Regions from separate parts of the Staphylococcus sp. FSL K6-0223 genome, predicted to be linked through region 1. Evidence: riboswitches for the same ligand, from Rfam matches in the RefSeq annotation. Region 1 holds a riboswitch; each other region holds the start of a gene.
The links. A riboswitch is a leader RNA that binds a small molecule or an ion and turns the genes downstream of it on or off. The one in region 1 is predicted to bind S-adenosylmethionine.

Region 1 (8,548 bases):
AATTCCAGAAGCACTTGTACCATTTATGGGCGGCAAAACAGAAATTCGTCCAGTCAACTAATCATTAAATAGAATTCAACTCATAAAGTGATAGAGTGACATAGTCCTCTATCGCTTTATTTATTTTTATATTAAATAAGACTGCCCTGAGAAAGGTAAATTTAAAAATATCGAAAATTTCTGATATTTTTAAAACATTGAAGTATCAATATTTCTAAACGCCCTTCTCTCTAACCTCACTCAAACGGACGTCTAAAGATATTGAAGCGTCTATTAGATTATATTAGACTGAATTTAATTAAAATATATAGTCAATTTGAAAATACATATATAAAGGGGGAGCTAACATGACGTCACATGTAACATTTCAACAAGGAGTCAAAGAATGTATTCCAACACTACTAGGATACATCGGTATAGGACTATCATTTGGCATCGTGGCAGCTTCTCAGGATTTTAGTGTTCTAGAAATTCTTCTGTTATGTTTATTGGTTTATGCAGGCGCAGCACAATTTATTATTTGTGCTTTAGTTATTACTGGTACACCTATATCAGCCATCGTGTTAACAACGTTAATTGTGAATTCCCGCTTCTTTTTATTGTCTATGACATTATCACCTAATTATAAAGATTATGGTATATGGAATCGTTTAGCTTTGTCTTCTCTTCTTACTGACGAGACCTTTGGGGTTGCTATAACGCCACACTTAAAAGGGGAAACAATTAATGACCGATGGTTACATGGATTAAATATTACTGCTTATTCATTTTGGGCAATGGCTTGTGTGTTAGGGGCAATCTTTGGGAAATACATCTCTCATCCTGAAATGTTAGGGTTAGACTTTGCGATTACAGCTATGTTTATTTTCTTGGCTATGGCTCAATTTGAAACGATTACACGTTCCAAAATAAGTATATATATCGTATTAATTGCGTTCGTTATTGTAATGATGTTCATTTTAAGTTGGTTGATGCCCTCTTATGTGGCTATTCTTGTTACATCAATTTGTGCTGCAACACTTGGGGTGGTGATGGATCGATGACGATAACTGGACATATGCTTTTACTCATCGTTTTATGTGGATTAGTGACATTAATTGTACGTGTCGTACCTTTTTTAATGATTTCACGTATTCAACTGTCAGAAACAGTCATCAAATGGCTGTCATTTATTCCGATTTCATTATTCACTGCGTTAGTTATTGATAGTTTTATCGTTCAACATAAAGGCATGCAGGGCTTTGAATTAAATATTCCATTCATTGTAGCAACCATTCCTACAGTCATTATCGCAGTTGTGACGCGTAGTCTAACCATTACTATTATTGTAGGTATTATATTCATTGCAGGTATACGATGGTTCTTTTAATCCATTTATTTACTGCGCATTGAAGTTAACCAGACAATTGTATTAAAATAAATTTAAATTAAACCATTCAATCAATATATAGATACTCTTATTTTGAGAAGTAGAGGGAATTGGCCCTATGAAGCTTCAGCAACCGACAAATCATTGTACGGTGCTACAACCAACGAGATACTCGAATGATAAGTACTAAAGTATTATCGCTTCATACTTTTAAAATTAAGAGTGGAAGCGATTTTTTTATTCTAAGGAGGCATAGCATGACAAATTATACAGTAGATACATTACATTTAGGTGCTTTTACAACAGAATCAGGTGAAACAATTGAGAATCTAAAATTACGTTATGAGCACGTAGGTTATTCGGGACAACCGCTTGTTGTGGTTTGTCATGCTCTGACTGGGAATCATTTAACTTATGGTACAGATGAACATCCTGGATGGTGGCGTGAAATCATTGATGGTGGTTATATGCCAATCTATGATTATCAGTTTCTTACTTTTAATGTTATTGGAAGTCCTTTTGGTTCAAGCTCCCCATTAAACGATGCTCATTTTCCTAAAACCATCACATTAAGAGATATAGTTAAGGCAATTGAATTGGGAATAAAGGCCCTTGGATTTACTAAAATCGATATTTTAATTGGTGGCAGTTTAGGTGGCATGCAAGTGATGGAATTATTATATAATCATCAATTCGAAGTAGATAAGGCAGTCATCTTAGCAGCTACAGATAAAACTTCTTCATACAGTCGTGCTTTCAATGAAATTGCACGTGAAGCGATTCATATTGGAGGTAAAGAGGGACTTAGTATTGCAAGACAACTTGGATTCTTAACCTATCGTTCTTCAAAAAGTTATGACGCGCGTTTCACACCAGATGAAGTAGTCAATTATCAACGTTATCAAGGTAATAAGTTTAAAGAATCCTACGATTTATCGTGTTACTTAACGATGTTAAATGTCTTAGATAGTCATCATCTTGATCGTCAGCGCGATGATGTGGATGAGGTCTTCCAATCTTTAAATACAAAAGTACTAACTATGGGCTTTACAGATGATTTGTTATATCCAGATGATCAAGTCAGAGCAGTAGGAGAACGTTTTAAATATCATCGTCACTTTTTTGTTCCAGACAACGTAGGCCATGATGGTTTTTTACTTAATTTTAATGACTGGGCGCCTAACTTGTATCATTTTTTAAAAGTTTCGAAATTCAAACGAAAATAATAGATAAGAGAACAGTTAACACATTTGTTTAATTTGAATATAGAGGTTAAAATAGACGTTATAGTCAAAAAAGTATAGGAGTGGCGAATGTGTTTTCAAAAGTACATCCTAAAGCAATGATTATAGGAACTATCGTGCTTGTAGCAGTTGCTTTAGTTACGTATGTATTGCCAATAATTGGTCTGATTCTATGTTTATTCGCTACCATTCCAGGGATTATCATGTGGCATAAATCAATTGCTACATTTGGAATTGGAGCTTTACTCACTGTAGTCATCACGACCTTATTAGGGAATACCTTTGTATTAAGTGCCATGATTCTAGTTTTATTACTAAGTTTTGTAATTGGCCAATTATTAAAAGAACGTACATCTAAAGAACGCATCTTATATATCACAACAATATATATAAGTATTGTGACGTTAATTGCATTTATGTTATTACAAGCGTTCAAAAAGATTCCAAATACCGAAATATTGATTAAACCAGCAAAAGACGCAATGAACAATGCGATTGTAAATTCAGGCGTTGAATCGGATTATAAGATCATCTTAGAAGAAGGATTTCGTCAAATGGCTGTTCAACTTCCAAGTTACATCATTATTATTGTCTTTCTTTTAGTTTTAATTAATATCATCATTACATTTCCAATTTTACGCAAATTCAAAGTAGCAACACCTATGTTTAGACCTTTATTTGCTTGGCAGATGAATCGCACATTATTATGGATTTACATGATTGTGCTAGTATGTGTGATGTTTGCGATGAAACCAAGTATATTCCAAAGTATCGTATTGAATTTCGAAGTTGTGTTATCATTATTAATGTATATCCAAGGATTGAGTTTGATTCATTTCTTTGGAAAGGCCAAACGATTACCTGATGCGGTATCTATATTATTAATGGTCGTGGGGACAGTGATTTCACCCTTTACGCATATCGTATCATTACTTGGCGTACTTGATTTAGGAATTAACTTAAAACGAATGATTAAAAAATGACTTTAAAAAGTGAATAGAGGTGGAAGAATGAACCGTCAATCCACTAAAAAAGCATTGCTTATTCCTTACATTTTGATGGTGCTTACGGCAATTGCAATTGTTATTGTAGGGTTTATATTTAAACCTTTAATTGCAACGTTTACGGCGATTGCTTTAATCATTATGATCGTCATTAGTGCGGTATTGATTAAACAAGCATTATCAAAAATGGATCATTATGTGGATAATCTGAGTGGTCATATTTCAGCAGGAAGTAATAAAGCAATTAAACGCATGCCAATTGGTTTAGTTGTGATTGATGCTGACGATCACATCGAATGGATCAACCAATATATGTCTGAACATCTAGAAACGAATGTCATCTCAGAACCAGTCAATGAAGTTTTTCCGAATATTCTTAAGCAACTTGAAAGAGTACAAGAAATAGAAATCGAACATGGTCAGTACCATTATCATGTACGTTATTCTGAAGAAGAGCATTGTTTATATTTCTTCGATATTACAGAAGAGGTACATACAAATGAATTATATGAAGAATCAAAGCCTATTATTGCAACGTTGTTTTTAGATAACTACGATGAAATTACACAAAATATGAATGACACACAACGTTCTGAAATCAACTCAATGGTGACACGTATTATTAGTCGATGGGCAACTGAATATAACATTTATTTTAAACGTTATAGTTCAGATCAATTCGTAGCTTATTTAAACCAAAAAATCTTAGCAGAAATAGAAGATTCTAATTTTGACATTCTAAGTCAGTTACGTGAAAAAAGTGTAGGCTATCGTGCACAATTGACATTAAGTATTGGTGTTGGTGAAGGTACCGAAGATTTAATTGAACTTGGTGAATTATCTCAATCAGGACTTGATTTAGCCTTAGGTCGTGGAGGAGACCAAGTTGCAATTAAAAACATGAATGGTAATGTTCGTTTTTACGGAGGTAAGACTGACCCGATGGAAAAACGAACACGTGTTAGAGCACGTGTTATCTCTCACGCATTGAAAGATATCTTAACTGAAGGCGACAAAGTGATTATTATGGGACATAAACGTCCTGACTTAGATGCGGTTGGCGCAGCTATTGGAGTATCTCGATTTGCGTCAATGAATAATTTAGAAGCATATGTGGTACTTAATGAAGAAGATATCGATCCAACATTAAGTCGTGTGATGGAAGAAATTGATAAAAAACCTGAATTGAAAGAACGATTTGTGACATCTGATGAGGCTTGGGATATGATGACGTCAAAAACAACGGTTGTTGTGGTAGACACACATAAACCTGAAATGGTATTAGATGAAAATATTCTAAATAAAGCGAATCGTAAAGTAGTCATTGATCATCACAGACGTGGAGAAAGTTTTATTTCAAATCCATTACTCGTTTATATGGAACCTTATGCAAGTTCAACTGCAGAACTTGTCACAGAGTTATTAGAATATCAGCCAACAGAACAACGGTTATCACGTTTAGAATCTACAATTATGTATGCAGGTATTATTGTTGATACACGTAATTTTACATTACGAACAGGGTCAAGAACGTTTGATGCGGCAAGTTATTTACGTGCGCATGGTGCGGATACAATTTTAACGCAACAATTCCTTAAAGATGATGTTGATACGTATATTAATCGTTCTGAATTGATACGCACAGTGGAAGTTCAAGATAACGGTGTCGCAATTGCTCACGGTTCTAATGATAAAATCTATCATCCTGTAACAGTTGCACAAGCTGCGGATGAATTGTTAAGTTTAGAAGGCATTGAAGCTTCTTACGTTGTAGCGAAACGTGAAGATAATCTAATTGGTATTTCAGCACGTTCATTAGGTGGTATTAATGTTCAATTAACAATGGAAGCCTTAGGTGGCGGAGGTCACTTAACAAATGCTGCAACGCAAATAAAAGGTGTCACTATAGAAGAAGCAATCGAGCAATTACAACAAGCAATTACTGAACAAATGAGTAGGAGTGAAGATACATGAAAGTAATATTTACACAAGATGTTAAAGGTAAAGGTAAAAAAGGTGAAGTTAAAGACGTGCCAGTAGGTTACGCAAATAACTTTTTATTAAAAAATAAATATGCTGTTGAAGCAACACCTGGTAATTTAAAACAATTAGAACAACAAAATAGACGTGCTGAAGCGGATAGACAACAAGAAATCGATGATGCTAAAGCATTAAAAGCAAAATTAGAAGATATCGAAGTTGAAGTAAGCGCTAAAACTGGTGAAGGCGGTAAATTGTTTGGTTCTATTAGTACAAAACAAATTGCTGACGCATTAAAAAATCAACACGATATTAAAATTGATAAACGTAAAATGGATTTACCACACGGTATTCACGCGTTAGGTTATACTAATGTACCTGTTAAATTAGACAAAGAAGTTGAAGGTACAATTCGCGTACACACTGTAGAAAAATAAAAAGATTTAGGACAAATAGGTAGTCCATTCTTTTAAAAGCAATTCATAGAAAGATATAATGTTGCACTAGCATGTCGAAAATTTTAAGATAGATGGGTGTAATGATTGATGGATAATATGTATGATCAAAGACAAATGCCCCATAACAATGAAGCTGAACAGTCTGTCTTAGGTGCAATTATTTTAGATCCAGAATTAATAGGTTCGACTCAGGAGGTATTACTTCCTGAGTCGTTTTATAGAGGTGCACACCAACATATCTTTAGAGCAATGATGAACTTAAACGAAGATGCTCATGAGATTGATGTAGTCACGTTAATGGAACAATTAACGAAAGAAGGTACATTAAGTGAGGCTGGTGGCCCTCAATATTTAGCTGAATTATCGAATAATGTACCGACGACACGTAATATTGAATACTATAGAAATATAGTTGCTAATCTTGCGCTTAAACGTCGATTAATTCAAACAGCTGATAGCATTGCGAATGATGGGTATAATAATGAGCTTGAATTAGATGCTATTTTAAGTGATGCTGAAAAACGTATTCTTGAACTCTCAGCAAACCGTCAAAGTGATGGATTTAAAGATATTAGAGATGTCTTAGGTCAAGTATATGAGACTGCAGAGGAACTTGATCAAAATAGTGGGCAAACGCCGGGTATTCCTACTGGATACCGCGATTTAGACCAGATGACTGCGGGCTTTAATAGAAATGATTTAATTATTTTAGCAGCCCGTCCTTCTGTAGGTAAGACTGCCTTCGCACTTAATATCGCTCAAAAAGTAGCTACTCATGAAGATAACTATACAGTAGGTATTTTCTCACTTGAAATGGGTGCTGATCAACTTGCGACACGTATGATTTGTAGTTCAGGAAATGTAGATTCTAACCGTTTAAGAACAGGGACAATGACAGAAGAAGACTGGAATCGATTTACGATTGCAGTAGGTAAATTATCGAGAACAAAGATTTTTATTGATGATACACCAGGAATTCGTATTACAGATTTACGATCAAAGTGTCGTCGTCTTAAACAAGAACATGGTCTTGATATGATTGTGATTGACTATTTACAACTTATTCAAGGGAGTGGCTCACGTTTTTCAGATAATAGACAACAAGAAGTCTCTGAAATCTCACGTACGTTAAAAGCCATCGCTCGTGAATTAGAATGTCCGGTTATCGCACTGAGTCAGTTATCTCGTGGCGTAGAACAACGTCAAGATAAACGACCAATGATGAGTGATATTCGTGAATCAGGATCAATTGAGCAAGACGCAGATATTGTTGCGTTCTTGTATCGTGATGATTACTATAATCGAGGCGATGGTGAAGAAGATGACGATAGTACTCATTTCGAACCTCAATCAAATGACGATAATGGTGAGATTGAAATTATTATTGCTAAACAACGTAACGGCCCTACAGGCACAGTGAAGTTACACTTTATGAAACAATATAATAAATTTACAGACATTGATTATGCACATGCAGACATGTCATAAAAAAATTTTACCGTACATTATTATTATTTTTAATATAAATGTACGGTTTTTATTTTGTTTTTAAAAAATAAAGTTAAGTGAAGTATGTGTATTAAACATTTGTAAAACTGTCTTGAAATACTGGTAAATTAACAATTTTAAAGGTTTTTTAATAAAAAATACGTATTTATTTGACTGATGTGAATGCTATTTTTAATGTTCGATTTTTATTTGCATTATATGAAACGTATTGATAGAATACTTAGTGGTTAATTGAGAAAACTTTGGAGGTGCTCACATGTCATCAATCGTAGTAGTTGGGACACAATGGGGAGACGAAGGTAAAGGTAAAATTACAGATTTCTTAGCAGAACAAGCAGATGTGATTGCGCGTTTTTCAGGTGGTAATAACGCAGGTCATACCATTCAGTTTGGTGGAGAAACATACAAATTACATTTAGTACCATCAGGTATTTTTTATAAAGATAAATTAGCAGTGATTGGTAATGGAGTGGTTGTAGATCCTGTTGCATTATTAAAAGAATTAGACGGTTTAAATGAACGTGGTATTTCTACAGATAATCTACGTATTTCAAACCGTGCGCAAGTCATCTTACCGTATCACTTAGCACAAGATGAATATGAAGAACGTCGTCGCGGCGATAATAAAATCGGTACAACGAAAAAAGGTATTGGACCAGCTTATGTAGATAAAGCACAACGTATTGGTATTCGTATGGCTGATCTATTAGAAAAAGATACATTTGAAAGACGTTTAAAAGAAAATATTGAGATTAAAAATGCATATTTCAAAGGGATGTTTAATGAAACTTGTCCACACTTTGATGAAATGTTCGATGAATACTATGCCGCTGGTCAACGTTTAAAAGAATTCGTTACAGATACAGCTAAAATTTTGGATGACGCTTTCGTAGCTGATGAAAAGGTTTTATTTGAAGGTGCACAAGGTGTTATGTTAGATATCGACCATGGTACATATCCTTTCGTAACGTCAAGTAATCCTGT
Region 2 (8,548 bases), on a different contig from region 1:
TAAAAATATTAGCTTAAAAAGTAGAGCGTTTTCCTAAAGAAAATGATATATTTGTCTTAATAAAGAGAAGGAGGTAACAAACGAATGATTAAATTTTATCAATATTCAAATTGTACGACTTGTAAGAAAGCCGCTAAATATTTAAATGAATATGGTGTGAGCTATGAACCTATTGATATCGTACAACACACACCTACTAAGAAAGAATTTGAAGATATCATTGAAAAAACAGGTGTTGAAGTAAATAAATTATTTAACACTCATGGCGCTAAATATCGTGAACTTAATTTGAAAGATAAACTTAAAGACATGTCAGATGATGAAAAATTAGATTTATTAGCATCTGATGGAATGTTGGTAAAACGTCCATTAGCTATCTCTGGAGAAAAAATCACTTTAGGATTTAAAGAAGATCAGTATAAAGATACTTGGTTATAGTATTTAAATATTTATTTTAAAAGTGAACATTAAAAACTGAAATGATGCGAATATGTTATTTTACATAAATAAACACGAATTTTATCATATTAAATCTTTTAGATATTAGTTGATTGAACAATATCAGTGTGGCATCATTAAAATGTAATTAATAATTAGGAGGGGATTCTCGTGGCAGTACCGAGCGAATTTAAATATTCTAAAGAACATGAATGGGTTAAAGTAGAAGATAATGTAGCTACTATTGGTATCACAGAATATGCTCAAAATGAATTAGGTGATATCGTATTTGTTGAATTACCTGAAACAGATGAAGATTTAAATGAAGGCGATACTTTTGGTAGTGTTGAATCAGTTAAAACTGTATCAGAATTATATGCGCCTATCTCAGGTAAAATCGTCGAAGTTAACGACGAATTAGAAGATAGTCCTGAATTTGTTAACGAATCACCATATGAAAAAGCATGGATGGTAAAAGTAGAGATTAGTGATCAAAGTCAATTAGATCAATTATTATCAGCAGAGCAATATTCTGAGATGATTGGTGAATAGTATGTTTAAACTCCTCGATTAATATAATCAAGGAGTTTTTTTAGATTATCTTAGAAACACTTAGCACTAAAATTCTAAGTGGAAAAGAGGAACGCCTGAGCTAAAGCTCATGCATAAGAAACACTAAGCACTAAAGTGCTAAGTGTTTCTAAAAATGTTTAGTTTTTGAGGATTCTGTGAATGATGTAAGTGACAGTTAACTATCGACTCTTAGAAGGTGGATTGACATGACTATTGTGAATAAAGTTATCATTGTTGAAGGTAAGTCGGATAAAAAACGCGTGCAACAAGTTATTGCAGAACCAGTAAGTATTATTTGTACCCATGGGACCATGAGTATAGATAAAATCGATGATATGATAGAATCACTTTATGGCAAACAAGTTTATGTTCTTGCAGATTCTGATGATGAAGGAGAAAAAATTAGAAAATGGTTTAAGCGATATTTAAGCGAAAGTGAACATATATATGTTGATAAAACATATTGTGAAGTAGCTAAATGTCCTAAAAACTATTTAGCTAATGTTTTAAATAGATACGGATTCGCAGTGCGAAAAGAGAAGAATCTAATGCCTAATTTAAACACTGAAAGGTTAGTTTTAGTTAATGAGTAGTACAATCGATCTCGAAGATATAACAGAAAACTATAATGAAGATAAACATCTTATATTTGGATATACACCTATGTGTGGGACATGTAAAGTCTCAGAAAGAATGTTAGATATTGCTAATGATATATTACAGCTGCCTATTAAGAAGGTAGATTTAAATTTTCATCCGGATTTTAGTAAAGAAAAAGAAATAATGTCAGTTCCTGTTCTATTGGTAATGAATAAGGACAAAGAAGAAAATAGAATCTATGCATTTCAATCAGTTCCTTATTTGTTAGAAAATTTAAAATAATTATTGACGAAACTCTAGTACGATGGTAGGATTAATACAAATTAAATGATGCGACAACTCTTATCGAGAGAGGTGGAGGGATGTGCCCTATGAAGCCCGGCAACCGTCTGATATAGAAATGGTGCCAATTCACATAAAGTTCAACTTTAGAAGATGAGAGAAAGAAGATTTTTAGAATGCTTTCTCAACTCTCTATAAGTTGAGAAAGCATTTTTTAATTTATATATGCAATTTAAGGAGGCTATTAACGTGATTGAGTTAAATCAAATAGTTAAACGATATCATACTAAGAACAAAGATGTTCTTGCAGTTGATCACGTTGATTTAAATATTGAATCAGGCTCAATTTTTGGCGTTATTGGTTTCTCTGGTGCTGGTAAAAGTACACTAATTAAAATGTTCAACAACTTGGAATCTCCAACTTCAGGAGATGTAATAATTGACGGGGACAATATTAGTAAATTATCTAAATCAGAGCTACGAAAAAAACGACAAAAAGTAAGTATGATTTTCCAACATTTCAACTTATTATGGTCAAGAACCGTTTTAAAAAATATCACATTTCCGCTTGAAATCGCAGGAGTCCCAAGTGGTAAAGCGAAGCAAAAAGCACTCGAATTAGTAGAATTGGTAGGTTTGAAAGGACGAGAAAGTGCTTATCCATCAGAGTTATCTGGGGGACAAAAACAAAGAGTAGGTATTGCTAGAGCATTAGCAAATGATCCTGATGTTTTACTTTGTGATGAAGCTACGAGTGCTTTAGACCCTCAAACAACTGACGAAATTTTGGACCTATTACTTAAAGTAAGAGAACAGCAAAATCTTACTATCGTTTTAATTACTCATGAAATGCACGTAATTAGACGTATATGTGATGAAGTTGCTGTAATGGAAAGCGGTAAAGTAATAGAGCAAGGTAAAGTAAGTGAAGTGTTTGAGAATCCTCAACACGCGGTTACAAAACGCTTTGTTAAAGACGATTTAAATGATGATTTTGAAGATTCTTTAGATGAATTAGAACCATTAGCGAGTGATTCTTACATAGTGAGATTGAACTTTACTGGTGATAATGCAACTGAACCTATTGTTTCGTATATCACGAAAACACATAATATTGACGTTAATATTCTAGAAGCTGACATCAAGAATACTAGAAATGGGTCTATAGGATTCTTAGTGATTCATATTCCACACATTAATAATGATAGCTTTGAACATTTTAAAAATGATCTTCATGAGCAACATGTGAATGTGGAGGTGTTGAGACATGGGTAAGTCTTATGGCGAAATTTTTCATGAAATGTTTACAATGCCTAATGTTCAATGGCCAGATGTATGGCAAGCTATTTTAGAAACGCTGTATATGACAATTGTTTCTACTATTTTCGCCTTTATATTTGGTTTGATTTTAGGTGTGTTACTTTTCCTATCTGCGAAGAGTCATTCACCAGCAGCTCGAATATTCTATACAATTGTCTCATTTATAGTGAACTTATTTAGAGCCATTCCGTTCATTATTTTAATTTTATTACTCATACCATTTACGAGTGTCATCTTAGGTACTATTAGTGGACCGACAGGAGCATTACCTGCACTTATAATTGGTGCAGCTCCATTCTATGCTCGTTTAGTAGAAATTGCATTTAAAGAAATTGATAAAGGTGTAATTGAAGCGGCTTGGTCAATGGGAGCTAACACATGGACTGTTGTACGCAAAGTACTACTTCCTGAAGCGATGCCAGCTTTAGTCTCAGGTATTACTGTAACCGCTATTGCTTTAGTTGGTTCAACTGCCATAGCAGGTGTAATCGGGGCAGGTGGTTTAGGTAACTTAGCATACTTAACAGGATTTACTAGGAATCAAAATGATGTCATATTAGTTTCAACTGTATTCATTTTAATTATTGTATTTATAATTCAATTCCTTGGGGATTGGCTTACAAATAAAATTGATAAACGCTAAAGAAAAGGGGAAAACGTTCAATGAAAAAAATTTTAGGTATTATTTTAGTTTTGGCATTAACAGTTGCTTTAGCTGCTTGTGGTGGCGGTGGTGACAAAGAGAAAACAATCACAGTAGGTGCTTCTCCAGCCCCTCACGCTGAAATTTTAGAAAAAGCTAAACCATTACTTGAGAAAAAAGGTTATGACTTAAAGATTAAAACAATTAACGATTACACTACACCTAATAAATTATTAGATAAAGGTGAAATCGACGCAAACTTCTTCCAACATACACCATATTTGAAAACTGAAAGTAAAGAAAAAGGATACAAAATTGAATCTGCTGGAGATGTAGAATTAGAACCTATGGCAGTTTACTCTAAAAAATATAAAAGTTTGAAAGATTTACCTAAAGGTGCAACGGTCTACGTTTCAAATAATCCTGCTGAACAAGGACGTTTCTTAAAATTTTTCGTGGATGAAGGCTTAATTAAACTTAAAAAAGGCGTTAAGATTGAAGACGCTAAATTTAGTGATATCGAAGAGAATAAAAAAGATATCAAATTTAATAACAAACAATCAGCCGAATACTTACCAAAAATTTACCAAAATCAAAAAGCTGATGCAGTTATCATCAATTCTAACTACGCAATTGACCAAAAATTAAGTCCTAAAAAAGACTCAATCGCCTTAGAAAAAGCCAAAGATAATCCTTATGCTAACTTAATTGCAGTTAAAAAAGGACATAAAGATGATAAGAAAATTAAAGCTTTAATGGAAGTTCTTCAATCTAAAGAAATCAGAGATTATATCGATAAAAAATATGATGGTGCAGTCGTACCAGCTAAGTAAAACAAAAGATCACTTTCTTAACGCATATGTTAAGAGAGTGATCTTTTTATTTAAATTTTATACTACTCTATAAAGAATACCTACACCGAGACCACCGTATCCCATTTGATAATCAAATTTTAAGACTTCTATATTTGGATTTTGTTCTAAAAAACGATTAACTTTCTTATTAAGTCCACCTTCAGTCATAGATGTAATATTGACGAATTTCATAACTACACTCCTTAAAAAGCTTTTGGTAATTTTAGTATATGAAAATCACTGTATAAAGCAATCTTTTAAAATAAAAAATTAAGCGATTATCATTATATTGATGTTTATTCTAGATTTTAGAGGGTATAAATTATAAAGATAAAGTCATAAGGAGGAAATTACAATGGCTGAAGATAATAAATTTGAACAAGCTAAAGGTAATATTAAAGAAACAGTAGGTAACGCTACAGATAATAAAAATTTAGAACAAGAAGGCAAAGAAGATAAAACTTCAGGTAAAGCTAAAGAAGTTGTTGATAACGCTAAAGAAAAAGCTAACGATGTAATTGATAAATTTAAAGGCGACAAATAAATTTGTCTCGTTACTTTTAAAAAGCCCTCAGGTACAGAATCGTACGTGCGGGCTTTATTGTGTTAAAAATATTAAAATTTATTGATTATCTGATTTTGCTGTAATTAGTCCTAAGGTAAAACTAACAATAAAGCCTATAATTATTGTTAAAAATGAGATTATCCAAACTAGGCCATTTTCAGGAAAGCCTGGGAAAACTGCATAAATTGAACCAATTACAAATCCAATAATCAATGCGAACGTCATCGTTGTGTGATGGTGTAGGAAGTACTGAATCATACGACTAGACAGCATGAATCCTGTCAAAATACCTAATCCAATGATGATTAAAATAGGTAATGCTGTGAAATTTAAGTTCACTAGCTCAGAGATTGAAAACATTACCGTCCCATAGGCACCAAATACTAATAACATAAAAGATCCAGAGATTCCGGGTAATAACATTGCACTTGAGGCGAACATACCAGCTATAAAATATTTAATAATAAGACCGAAAGATAAAGTTAATGTTTCGCCAGAATGTTTATCACCATTATTAAGAAGTGTAATGATGACCAAAATAATAATTCCAATTAAAATCATTAGATAGTGTTTGGTTTTAAACATTTGCTTAAAGTTAGAAGTTTTTAGTAAATATGGAATGATTCCAATAATCAATCCTGTGAAAAAGAACATAGTTGGAATTTCGTGATAGCTTAATAAATAGTTGAATAAGTTGCTTAATAAAGCGATGGCTAAACCCATTCCTAATAAAATAGGAAGTAAAAATTTAAAACTCGGCCAAAAACGTTTCGAGAACAGTCCGCTTACAGAACTAATAAAATCATCATAGATACCTAGCAGTAAAGCTATTGTTCCACCACTTACACCAGGAATTAAATCACTTGTACCCATGCCAAAACCTTTAAGAATATTCGTCCATTTAAAGTTGTTCATGAATGGCTCCTTTCATTTAAGATTTAAAGGTTAAACTGCATAATATCACAAAATTCAAATTTTAGGGAAACAAACCTTTTATTTTGTCTAAAAATTGGCTATTGAGAAATTGAGCTTATCTTTATCATTTAATGAAATTTTACGAGTTAAATAAAAATAATTTTATTTAAAGAATTAATCTAAATAAACGGTTTAAAAAGTTTATATTAGTGCTTAAGTGCGTTATAATAAAGAGAATTGAAATTCACTAAGTCTTTTTGACTACAGATTAAAATTATTATAAACTAGTTAAGAAAACTTTATATTTTACGGAGGGAATATAAATGTCATCAACATTAGAAATCAAAGACCTACATGTGTCTATTGAGGATAAAGAAATTTTAAAAGGTGTAAACTTAACTGTAAATACAGGAGAAATACACGCAATTATGGGTCCTAACGGCACTGGTAAATCAACATTATCATCTGCAATCATGGGACACCCAAGTTATGAAGTGACACAAGGGGAAGTATTATTAGACGGCGTTAATATTTTAGAATTAGAAGTTGATGAAAGAGCTAAAGCAGGTTTATTCCTAGCAATGCAATATCCTTCAGAAATCACTGGTGTTACAAATGCTGATTTCATGCGTTCTGCTATTAATGCTAAACGTGAAGAAGGACAAGAAATTAATTTAATGCAATTTATCAAGAAATTGGATAAAGAGATGGATTTCTTAGATATTGATCAAGATATGGCTCAACGTTACTTAAACGAAGGTTTCTCTGGTGGGGAGAAAAAACGTAACGAAATTCTACAATTAATGATGTTAGAACCGAAATTCGCTATTCTAGATGAAATTGATTCTGGTTTAGATATCGATGCTTTAAAAGTTGTATCTAAAGGAATTAATCAAATGCGTGGTGAAGACTTTGGTGCATTAATGATTACGCACTATCAACGTTTATTAAACTACATCACACCTGATAAAGTGCATGTTATGTATGGTGGTAAAGTAGTAAAATCTGGTGGCCCAGAGCTAGCTAAACGCCTTGAAGAAGAAGGTTATGAATGGGTTAAAGAAGAATTTGGTGCAGCTGAATAGTCGTCAATAGGACTTTTTACAATGAGATGTTCACTTTTAAAGATGAAAATGAACATACTAAGCAAATTATATTTCATCAAGTAGGAGGCAAAGAAAGTTATGACAACTGAAACTTTGAACATTTCTGAAGAACAACTTGTTGATTATTCAAAAGCGCACAATGAACCTTCTTGGATGACAGAATTACGTAAAAAAGCGTTGAAATTAACAGAAACTTTAGAAATGCCAAAACCTGATAAAACAAAATTACGAAAATGGAATTTTGATACATTTAAACAACATGAAACAAAAGGCAGTGCATATGAAAACCTCAGCGAATTACCAGAATCAGTAAAACAAATTATCGATGTTGAAAACTCTGAAAATTTAGTAATTCAACACAATAACGATTTAGCTTATAGTCAAGTGTCAGACCAAGCTAAAAAAGATGGTGTCATTATTGAAGGTTTATCAGAAGCATTGGTGAATCACAGTGAATTAGTTCAAAAATACTTCATGACTAAAGCTGTAGATATTGATGAACATCGTTTAACAGCGCTACACACTGCATTAATGAATGGTGGTATATTTGTATATGTACCTAAGAATGTTGTAGTTGAACATCCAATTCAATACGTTGTACTTCATGACGACGATAATGCAAGTTTCTATAATCACGTTATTCTTGTTACTGAAGAAAGTGCAGAAGTAACTTATGTAGAGAATTATTTATCTAATGCAAATGGTGAAGATAATCAAATTAATATTGTTTCAGAAGTGATTGCAGGAGCTAATTCTAATGTCACTTATGGCTCTGTAGATTACTTGGATAAAGGTTTTACCGGTCACATTATTCGTCGCGGTACAACTGAAGCAGATGCCTCTATTAATTGGGCATTAGGTTTAATGAATGAAGGTAGTCAAATTATTGATAATACTACTAACTTAATTGGTGATCGTTCAACTAGTGAATTGAAATCAGTTGTAGTTGGTACAGGTGACCAAAAAATTAATTTAACATCTAAAATTGTTCAGTATGGTAAAGAAACTGACGGTTATATCTTAAAACATGGCGTAATGACAGAAAATGCATCTTCAGTATTTAATGGTATTGGTTATATTAAACACGGCGGTACTAAATCTATCGCTAATCAAGAATCTCGTGTACTAATGCTATCTGAAAATGCACGTGGTGACGCTAACCCTATCTTATTAATTGATGAAGACGATGTTGAAGCAGGTCACGCTGCGTCAGTAGGTCGAGTTGATCCTGAGCAACTTTATTACTTAATGA
Region 3 (8,548 bases), on a different contig from region 1:
CCTGAGCGAGTAAAGCTTCAAAATTTTCAGGAGTAAAATTGCTTACACCGATGTTTTTAACTTTATTATCTTTGTATAAATCTTCCATTCCCTGCCATGTATCAATCATGACTGCTTCATTTGTTCCAGGCCAATGCATTAAATATAAATCCAAGTAATCTAAACCTAATTTATGAATGGTTGTTTCATAAGCTTGTGTAACATTATTACGACCATAATCTTCTAACCATAATTTAGAAGTTATAAATAAATCGTCACGTTGTAAACCTGTAGAAGCTAGTCCTTCTTTTATCCCTTGACCAACCATTTCTTCATTACCATATATTTTGGCTGTATCAATATTTCTATAACCATTTTCAATAGCATGTTTAACAGCATCTTTACATTGATCACTATTCTCAACTCTATAAGTCCCCAAACCTACTTTAGGCATCTCTCTACCATTATAAAATTGAACTGTTTCCATCATATTCACTCCTCATCTATGCTTTAGTGTCTATCATATTACGATTCAATCTAACTGTAAAAATATTAATATGATTTTCTCTCTTCAGATTTATATACCCTGTTCAAATAAAAAAATACAAACGTAAGAAAATGATTTTCTTACGTTTGTATTAATTAATTAAAAGACTCTATTTTATCCATAATAGTTTGTAACTCGTCCACGTTATATTGAATACGTCCATGGAATACAAATTTATTAAAGAATTCATCGAGTTGTTCAGGCCCAACTAGAACCTTAACATTAGAAGCCTGATTATAATTAGAAATTGTAACATCTCCATCATTTTTAGGATTAAAATACAAAATTGAAGTTGGTGTATATTTAGTGTTTAATTCACTTTGTAAATCACCTGCAAGATTTTGAATATGTTTAATCTTCTCAGAATAATTAACAAATGATAAAGATTGTTGATCTTCATTTTGATCTAATACTAATGTTTGAGGTGTAGATTCATCTAAATCAAGTGTTTGGAATACTTGAGACATTGTTGGTAACTCTTTGAACTGAGCACCACTAATACCATTATACACATGACCTTTTAAAAGTTGAGAATCAATGATATATAAACCAGTTCTAGTTAAAACAAGATGACTGATGCGTTCGATATTATTAAATTCATTACTTGGTAGGAAGATATTTGCCATAATGTGCATATCTTCAGGACGAATTCTCTTCTCATTAACAAGACGTTCACGAATACCAATCAATCTCATATCTGTTACATATTCACTATGATTTTTAGAAAATAGTTTTAATGCATCAATTTCTCTATCTTTACTGCTTACTGTCGCATCAAAATCTTCTTTTTGTTTTGTGACAGCCTTTTTATTTTCAACTCTTTCTTTTTCTAAGGCTTCTTCATGAGATTCTTTCATATGTTGCTCTTTTTCTTTATATTGGGCTTCTGTTTGGTTTTTAATTTTCTTTTTACTGTGATTCGCTACTAAAAAGAGAATAAAGAAAAGAATTGCCACAATAATTGCAACGATTAAGCCTATAACTATCGGTGAAGATAAACTCATCACAACAACGCTCCTTTAACCATTTCAATAACTCTCATTATAATAGAAAAAAATCAATTTTTCGACATTTAATTAATATTTATTTCTCTTAATTTTGAAAGCTATGGTTATCATTCGACCGCATCTTTAAGTAAATTAACTTTGTCTAATTTTTCCCAAGGAAGTAAAACATCAGTACGGCCAAAATGACCGTATGCAGCAGTTTGTTTGTAAATAGGATGTTTTAAATCTAACATTTTGATGATTCCAGCTGGTCTTAAGTCAAAATTATTTCTAACCGCTTCAACTAGTTTAGCTTCTGAAACTTTACCAGTACCAAATGTATCGATTGAAATAGATACTGGCTCAGCCACACCAATGGCATAGGCTAATTGCACTTCACATTGATCAGCTAACTCCGCGGCTACTATATTTTTAGCAACATAACGTGCAGCATAAGCAGCTGAGCGATCAACTTTAGTTGGGTCTTTACCACTGAAGCAACCGCCACCATGACGTGCATAACCGCCGTAAGTATCAACAATGATTTTACGTCCAGTTAATCCTGCATCCCCTTGTGGTCCTCCGATAACAAAACGACCTGTAGGGTTAATAAAGAATTTAGTATCAGCATCTAATAAATCATCAGATACTGTAGGGTAAATGACATGTTTTTTAATATCTGCTTCAATTTGTTCCAATTCAACATCTTCAGCATGTTGAGTAGATACAACAATTGTATCTATACGTTTAGGTTGATCGTTCTCATCATATTCAACTGTTACTTGTACTTTTCCATCAGGACGTAAATAATCTAAAATTTCATCTTTACGCACATCAGATAAACGTTTAGCAAGTTGATGTGATAAGAAAATTGGTAATGGCATATACGTATCTGTTTCATTAGTGGCATACCCAAACATTAACCCTTGATCTCCTGCACCAGTCGCTTCTATTTCTTCTTCTGAAATTTCATTACGGTATTCTAGCGCTTTATCAACACCTTGTGCGATGTCTGGAGATTGTTCATCAATAGCGGTTAAAACTGCCATAGTTTGGAAATCATAACCATATTTCGCTCTTGTATAACCAATATTTTTAATTGTTTCACGCACTACTTTAGGTATATCAACATATGTTGATGTTGAAATTTCACCAGAAATAAGCGCCATACCAGTCGTTACTGTTGTCTCACATGCGACACGCGCATTTGGATCGTCTTTTAAAATTTCGTCTAGAATTGCATCAGATACCTGATCTGCAATTTTATCGGGATGACCTTCAGTTACTGATTCTGAAGTAAATAATCGTTTATTATAAGTCATGTTTTGCTCCTTTAATATAAATTACGAAAATTCTCTTTTATTTGAGAGCTAAATAAAAGAGCCTTCATCACTATCAAGATAGAGAGAAGGCCCTTAAACGTCCATTCGCTCTTATCGTTCAGACGATATATGTCTGCAAACGGTTTGGCACCTTTCTTTATCATAAAAGAGGTTGCTGGGTTTCATTGGGTCCATGTCCCTCCACCACTCAGGATAAGAGAATCCGTTAAGATTAATAGTACCGAATTCAAGGTTCAATGTCAATTTATGATTTTCGTTAAATGCTTATGTTAACGGTGGATTAATAAAATTAATGTGTTATACTATTTAAATGTAAAGGCTTACATAACTACTATTGCTTTGGAGGGATTGAGTATGTCAGTAGACACATACACAGAAACAATAAAAATAAAAAATTTACTAGAGAAACCATCAACACAGTTTCAACTCTCAACAACTCAGCTATACAATAAAATTTTAGATAATAATGAAGGGAAATTAACTGAATTAGGCGCAGTGAATGCAAGCACTGGGAAATATACGGGACGCTCACCTAAAGATAAATTTATCGTAACTGAACCTTCTTATAGAGATAATGTCGATTGGGGAGACATTAACCAACCTATTGATGAGGAAACTTTTTTAAAACTTTATAATAAAGTTCTAGATTATTTAGGTAAAAAAGATGAATTATACGTATTTAATGGTTATGCAGGAAGCGACAAAGATTCACGTTTAAAATTAACTGTGATTAATGAATTGGCTTGGCATAATTTATTCGCGCACAATATGTTTATTCGTCCAGAATCTAAAGATGAAGCTAAAAATATCAAACCTAATTTCACAATTGTATCAGCACCTCACTTTAAAGCTGATCCAGAAGTAGATGGCACTAAATCAGAAACATTTGTCATCATTTCTTTCAAGCACAAAGTCATTTTAATTGGTGGCACTGAATATGCCGGAGAAATGAAAAAAGGTATTTTCTCAGTAATGAATTACCTTTTACCAATGCAAGATATCATGAGCATGCATTGTTCAGCTAATGTAGGTGAAAAAGGTGATGTCGCTTTATTCTTTGGACTATCAGGCACTGGTAAAACAACCCTTTCAGCTGATCCAGAACGAAAACTTATTGGGGATGATGAACATGGCTGGAACAAAAATGGTGTATTTAACATTGAAGGTGGATGTTATGCCAAAGCAATCAACCTCTCTAAAGAAAAAGAACCTCAAATTTATGATGCAATTAAATACGGCACTATACTAGAGAACACAGTCGTAAAAGAGGATGGTACAGTAGACTTCGATGACAATAAGTTCACTGAAAATACTCGTGCTGCTTACCCTATCGAACATATTGATAATATCGTGTTGCCTTCAAAAGCAGCTCATCCTAATACAATCATTTTCTTAACTGCTGATGCCTTTGGTGTGATCCCTCCTATTTCCAAACTAACCAAAGATCAAGCAATGTATCATTTCTTAAGTGGGTTTACTTCTAAGTTAGCCGGTACAGAACGTGGAGTAACTGAGCCTGAACCATCGTTCTCAACATGTTTTGGAGCACCATTCTTACCATTAAATCCAACTGTTTACGCTGATTTATTAGGTGAATTAATCGATAAACATGATGTTGATGTTTATTTAGTTAATACAGGATGGACTGGTGGAAAATATGGTGTAGGACGCCGAATCAGCTTACACTATACGCGTCAGATGGTAAACCAAGCTATTTCAGGAAAGTTAAAAGATGCTGAATATAAAAAAGATGAAACATTTGGTTTAAATATCCCAGTTGAAATTAAAGATGTGCCAAAGACTATCTTAGACCCAGTGAACGCTTGGAGTGATGCTAATAAATATCATGAACAAGCTCAAGACTTAATTAATCAATTTGAGGAAAACTTTAAAAAGTTTGGTTCAGAAGTAGAACATATTGCTGAAAAAGGTGCATTCAACAAATAAATTTTTCCAATTAATAAAGGGTGAGACGTTTGTCTCACCCTTTTTAATATATCTCTATCTTGATTTAAAATTTGATATCACAAATTATCTTTAGTTTCTTCAATATTGGTCATCCATTGTTGAATTTTAGATAATGTTTCTTTCATTGCTGGAGGCCGTGGCACATGACCTTCATCTAGTTGATAAAACGTTTCGTAGTACACCCTCTTAGCTCTCAACTTTTCTTCTAAATCATAAGCTTGGTGAATACCAACTTGCTTATCTTTACCTCCATGAACAATTAATATAGGAGGGCTGGTAGAATCAATGGTTTTCATCGCGTTTCTTTGTTCATAAGCGTCTTTATCTTTTTTAGGATGGCCCACCATTCGTCTTAGCATCCCTCTTAAATCAACACGTTCCTCATACATTAAATGAATATCTGAGACGCCTCCCCATATGATGAAGCTATTTACAGGTAAGTCTTGAAAGGTTAATAAACCTTGTAGTCCACCACGTGAGAATCCTATCATATGAATATATGCCGAGGGATACTTATCATGTAAAAGTCGAATTAATTGTGTTACATCATTCAAATCTCCTCGATAAAATTCATCTTTACCTTCACTACCGTTATTACCTCTATAATATGGCCCTATAACTAACGTATGTTCATTTGCAAACTGCATTAATCTTGCAGCTCTTACACGACCTACTTGCCCTTTTCCACCGCGAAGATATATAACTATACGTTGAATTACATTTTGGTCTACTGGTGTCATCATTAAAGCTTTGACATTTAATCCATCTACTTTATAGGTTACTTCATCAAAATGATGCGTATGAGCGTCGATTGGCATTTTCTTAATTTTTGTAAAATCCAAGCGCTCTCACCCTTTCTAAACATTTCAATATCGTCGCATCTTGTATTAAAAAACTTTGCTTATCCTTAGGTATGTTGGAAACATTTTCAAATAGACATGGACCATTTGTCTCATAATAAGTTGAAGTTTCAATGAAATGACTTACTTCAATGAAAAATACATCTTTAAGAAATGTACTATGATCATTTGTGTTTACTTTATATTGCGCAATATAAATACATTTCTCGGCAATTGCGCCTGTCTCTTCATATAATTCCCTTAAAACCGCATCTAATGGTGTTTCACCGGTCTCAACTTTACCCCCAGGGAATTCAATTCCACGAACTTTGTGTCTAGTAAATAAGAGTTGATGATTATATATTGGAATCGTGAGTACGTGATTACCACTAGGCGTATCCTTATTCGTTTTAAAATTTAAAGTGACCGTTCGATTGTCTTTATCACGAAACTCCACAATCCACACATCCCCTCTTACTATGTTAAAATAAATCTATTAAATAATTTGTTGGAGGCGCAATACCATGATAAAAAAGATTTTTCTAGCGCTAGTTGTATTTTATCAACGATTCATATCACCGTTGACACCACCTACTTGTCGATTTTATCCAACATGTTCGGAATATACGAGAGAAGCAATCCAATATCATGGTGCATTTAAAGGGCTTTATTTAGGTATACGCCGCATTTTGAAATGTCATCCATTTCATAAAGGTGGCTTCGATCCAGTACCATTAAAAAAAGATAAACAATCGACATCAGAACATAAACATTAAAGTTTTGTTAGTTTAGTTTTTTGTACTTTAGGGGGAATAAAATGAATCATTCCCTCTTTTAAAATGCCTGAATCTCTCACTAAATCTTCTTCAAAGTAATATCCGGAAGGTGTAACATCACCTGGATAATCTCCCTCTTTAGCTAACATTGCTGTAAAATATCTACTTAATCCAAATTCATACATGCCACCGACTACAAATTTAATATTTTTTTCTTTTAAAATATCTATTGCCTCTAAAACTTTATCAATACCACCTAATCTATACGGCTTTAAAACAACTAATTGAATAGGAAATTTTTCAATAATTGAAACAATATCTTTGATAGAAGTCGCCTTCTCATCGATAGCTATAGGTGGATATTCGCTCACATTCATTGCATTTAAATTCTCTAATGATTTAAACGGTTCTTCAATATATATGATATTCGCTTGATTAACCTCACTAATCTTTGAAAATGATTCAACATTCAGCGATTCATTCGCATCAAGTGCTAAATCACAATGAATATCATTTTGATGTATAGCATTGATATCTTCAACAAGTTGTGAAGACCACTTAAGTTTAACACGACGTGGCTGTGTTTCATAAAGCTTATGTAACTGTTCATTTGTTAAACCACTTATTGTCGCACCATAGGTTACTGAGAAAGATGATAACTCATGATACATTTGATAAACTGCCATAACGATAGCTGAACGAGTCGCTGGGGTCTCCTCAAGTTGCTCTAAATAAACAGACCACTCTCTAAATGAATTAAATTCTTTGTCAATAAGCTGAGGTATCCACTCATTGAGCGTATGAACTGCTATATCTATCGTTTCATCATCATACCAATTCGTAGTAAACGCATTACACTCACCATAAAAAGATTGATTATCTCGGGTTAAAATTTCAACAATTAAACTTTCACGTTCATAAAGTTTAACTTTAGGTGTAATAATGGGAGATTTGAAAGGTTGTTTATACGTGTATAAATGAATAGCTTTAATAATCATAATTGATTTCCTTCATATGATACTTTGCTACGTTGCAGTTTTCCTGTAGAGGTATACGGTAAATTCTCTACTTGATAGAAGGCTTTAGGCACTTTATATTTTGCTAAATTCTGTTGAAAATGGTTTAACAATTCTTCTCTATTGACTTCATTTTCAGAAACAAAATAAAGCACAGGAATTTGTCCCCAAGTATCATCAGCAACACCTACACATACTGCATCAGAAATTTCATTAAATTGTTTAGCAACTGTTTCTATTTGGTATGGATAAATGTTCTCTCCCCCACTTATAATTAAATCTTTACGACGATCATAAACCATTACGAAACCTTCTTCATCTATCTCAGCAATATCTCCAGTTTTGAAAAAGCCCTCTTCAAATGTATTTGTCAAATTCTCAGGATACAAGTAACCATTCATCACATTTTCACCTTTGATAAGAAGTTCTCCATGACCATCTTGATTAGGATTCTTAATTTTTACTTTTACATTATCACTCGGTTTACCAACTGTATCATGTTTTTGAGCTAACATTTCAGGTGAAGCTGTTAGAAATTGCGAACATGTTTCTGTCATACCGAAAGAGTTATAAATTGGTAACTGATTGGCAAGTGCTTGCTCTATCAGATTAGAAGAGAGTTTTGCTCCTCCAAGTAGAATTTTTTCAATTGAGAATGGTTGTGTAAGACCACCATCCATCAACCATTTTAATGTTTGAGGAACAAGTGAGACATGCGTCATGTTTTCATCTTTAATAATATGAAGCATCTTATCAGTATTAAATTTACCAACTAAGCGAACCGTGAATCCCTCAATGACTGATCTTAAAATAACGCTCAGACCAGAAATATGATAAATAGGTAAAACTGATAGCCACTTTGTATGTTGATCAAATCCTAAACTTTGTTTACAACCTGTGGCACTTGCTAAATGATTATGAAACGTTTGTGGCACAGCTTTCTGTGGGCCTGTCGTTCCAGAAGTGAACATGATAGATGCAATATCTTCTAAATTGAATTGTTTAAATTGGAGTTGTTGAGGTGCTAAATTTCTAAGACCTTCAATGTTGTATAAATTAAAATCCTCCATTGTTAGAGGCATCGTATGTAATAT

Region 2: linked by a shared signal. The riboswitch ahead of MHI13_RS15300 (methionine ABC transporter ATP-binding protein) and the one ahead of metX (homoserine O-acetyltransferase MetX) in region 1 are both predicted to bind S-adenosylmethionine.
Region 3: linked by a shared signal. The riboswitch ahead of metK (methionine adenosyltransferase) and the one ahead of metX (homoserine O-acetyltransferase MetX) in region 1 are both predicted to bind S-adenosylmethionine.

Annotation. Positions count from the first base shown of each region.
Region 1 covers NZ_JBBOYX010000001.1:11,765-20,312, forward strand. Annotated here, with positions in the region: gene serS (serine--tRNA ligase) at 1-61, shown strand, start outside; gene MHI13_RS00045 (AzlC family ABC transporter permease) at 348-1,043, shown strand; gene MHI13_RS00050 (AzlD domain-containing protein) at 1,040-1,369, shown strand; SAM riboswitch class I at 1,455-1,555, shown strand; gene metX (homoserine O-acetyltransferase MetX) at 1,627-2,595, shown strand; gene MHI13_RS00060 (YybS family protein) at 2,685-3,596, shown strand; gene MHI13_RS00065 (DHH family phosphoesterase) at 3,624-5,591, shown strand; gene rplI (50S ribosomal protein L9) at 5,588-6,034, shown strand; gene dnaB (replicative DNA helicase) at 6,143-7,543, shown strand; gene MHI13_RS00080 (adenylosuccinate synthase) at 7,821-8,548, shown strand, end outside.
Region 2 covers NZ_JBBOYX010000002.1:911,279-919,826, reverse strand. Annotated here, with positions in the region: gene MHI13_RS15320 (arsenate reductase family protein) at 85-438, shown strand; gene gcvH (glycine cleavage system protein GcvH) at 610-990, shown strand; gene MHI13_RS15310 (toprim domain-containing protein) at 1,218-1,604, shown strand; gene MHI13_RS15305 (thioredoxin family protein) at 1,597-1,893, shown strand; SAM riboswitch class I at 1,951-2,053, shown strand; gene MHI13_RS15300 (methionine ABC transporter ATP-binding protein) at 2,143-3,168, shown strand; gene MHI13_RS15295 (methionine ABC transporter permease) at 3,161-3,856, shown strand; gene MHI13_RS15290 (MetQ/NlpA family ABC transporter substrate-binding protein) at 3,877-4,689, shown strand; gene MHI13_RS15285 (hypothetical protein) at 4,747-4,902, opposite strand; gene MHI13_RS15280 (CsbD family protein) at 5,066-5,254, shown strand; gene MHI13_RS15275 (DUF368 domain-containing protein) at 5,333-6,190, opposite strand; gene sufC (Fe-S cluster assembly ATPase SufC) at 6,514-7,275, shown strand; gene sufD (Fe-S cluster assembly protein SufD) at 7,375-8,548, shown strand, end outside.
Region 3 covers NZ_JBBOYX010000002.1:907-9,454, reverse strand. Annotated here, with positions in the region: gene MHI13_RS11155 (aldo/keto reductase) at 1-466, opposite strand, end outside; gene MHI13_RS11150 (nuclease-related domain-containing protein) at 622-1,530, opposite strand; gene metK (methionine adenosyltransferase) at 1,641-2,834, opposite strand; SAM riboswitch class I at 2,943-3,054, opposite strand; gene pckA (phosphoenolpyruvate carboxykinase (ATP)) at 3,210-4,802, shown strand; gene MHI13_RS11135 (alpha/beta hydrolase family protein) at 4,880-5,665, opposite strand; gene ytkD (RNA deprotection pyrophosphohydrolase) at 5,646-6,119, opposite strand; gene yidD (membrane protein insertion efficiency factor YidD) at 6,190-6,438, shown strand; gene menC (o-succinylbenzoate synthase) at 6,435-7,436, opposite strand; gene menE (o-succinylbenzoate--CoA ligase) at 7,433-8,548, opposite strand, start outside.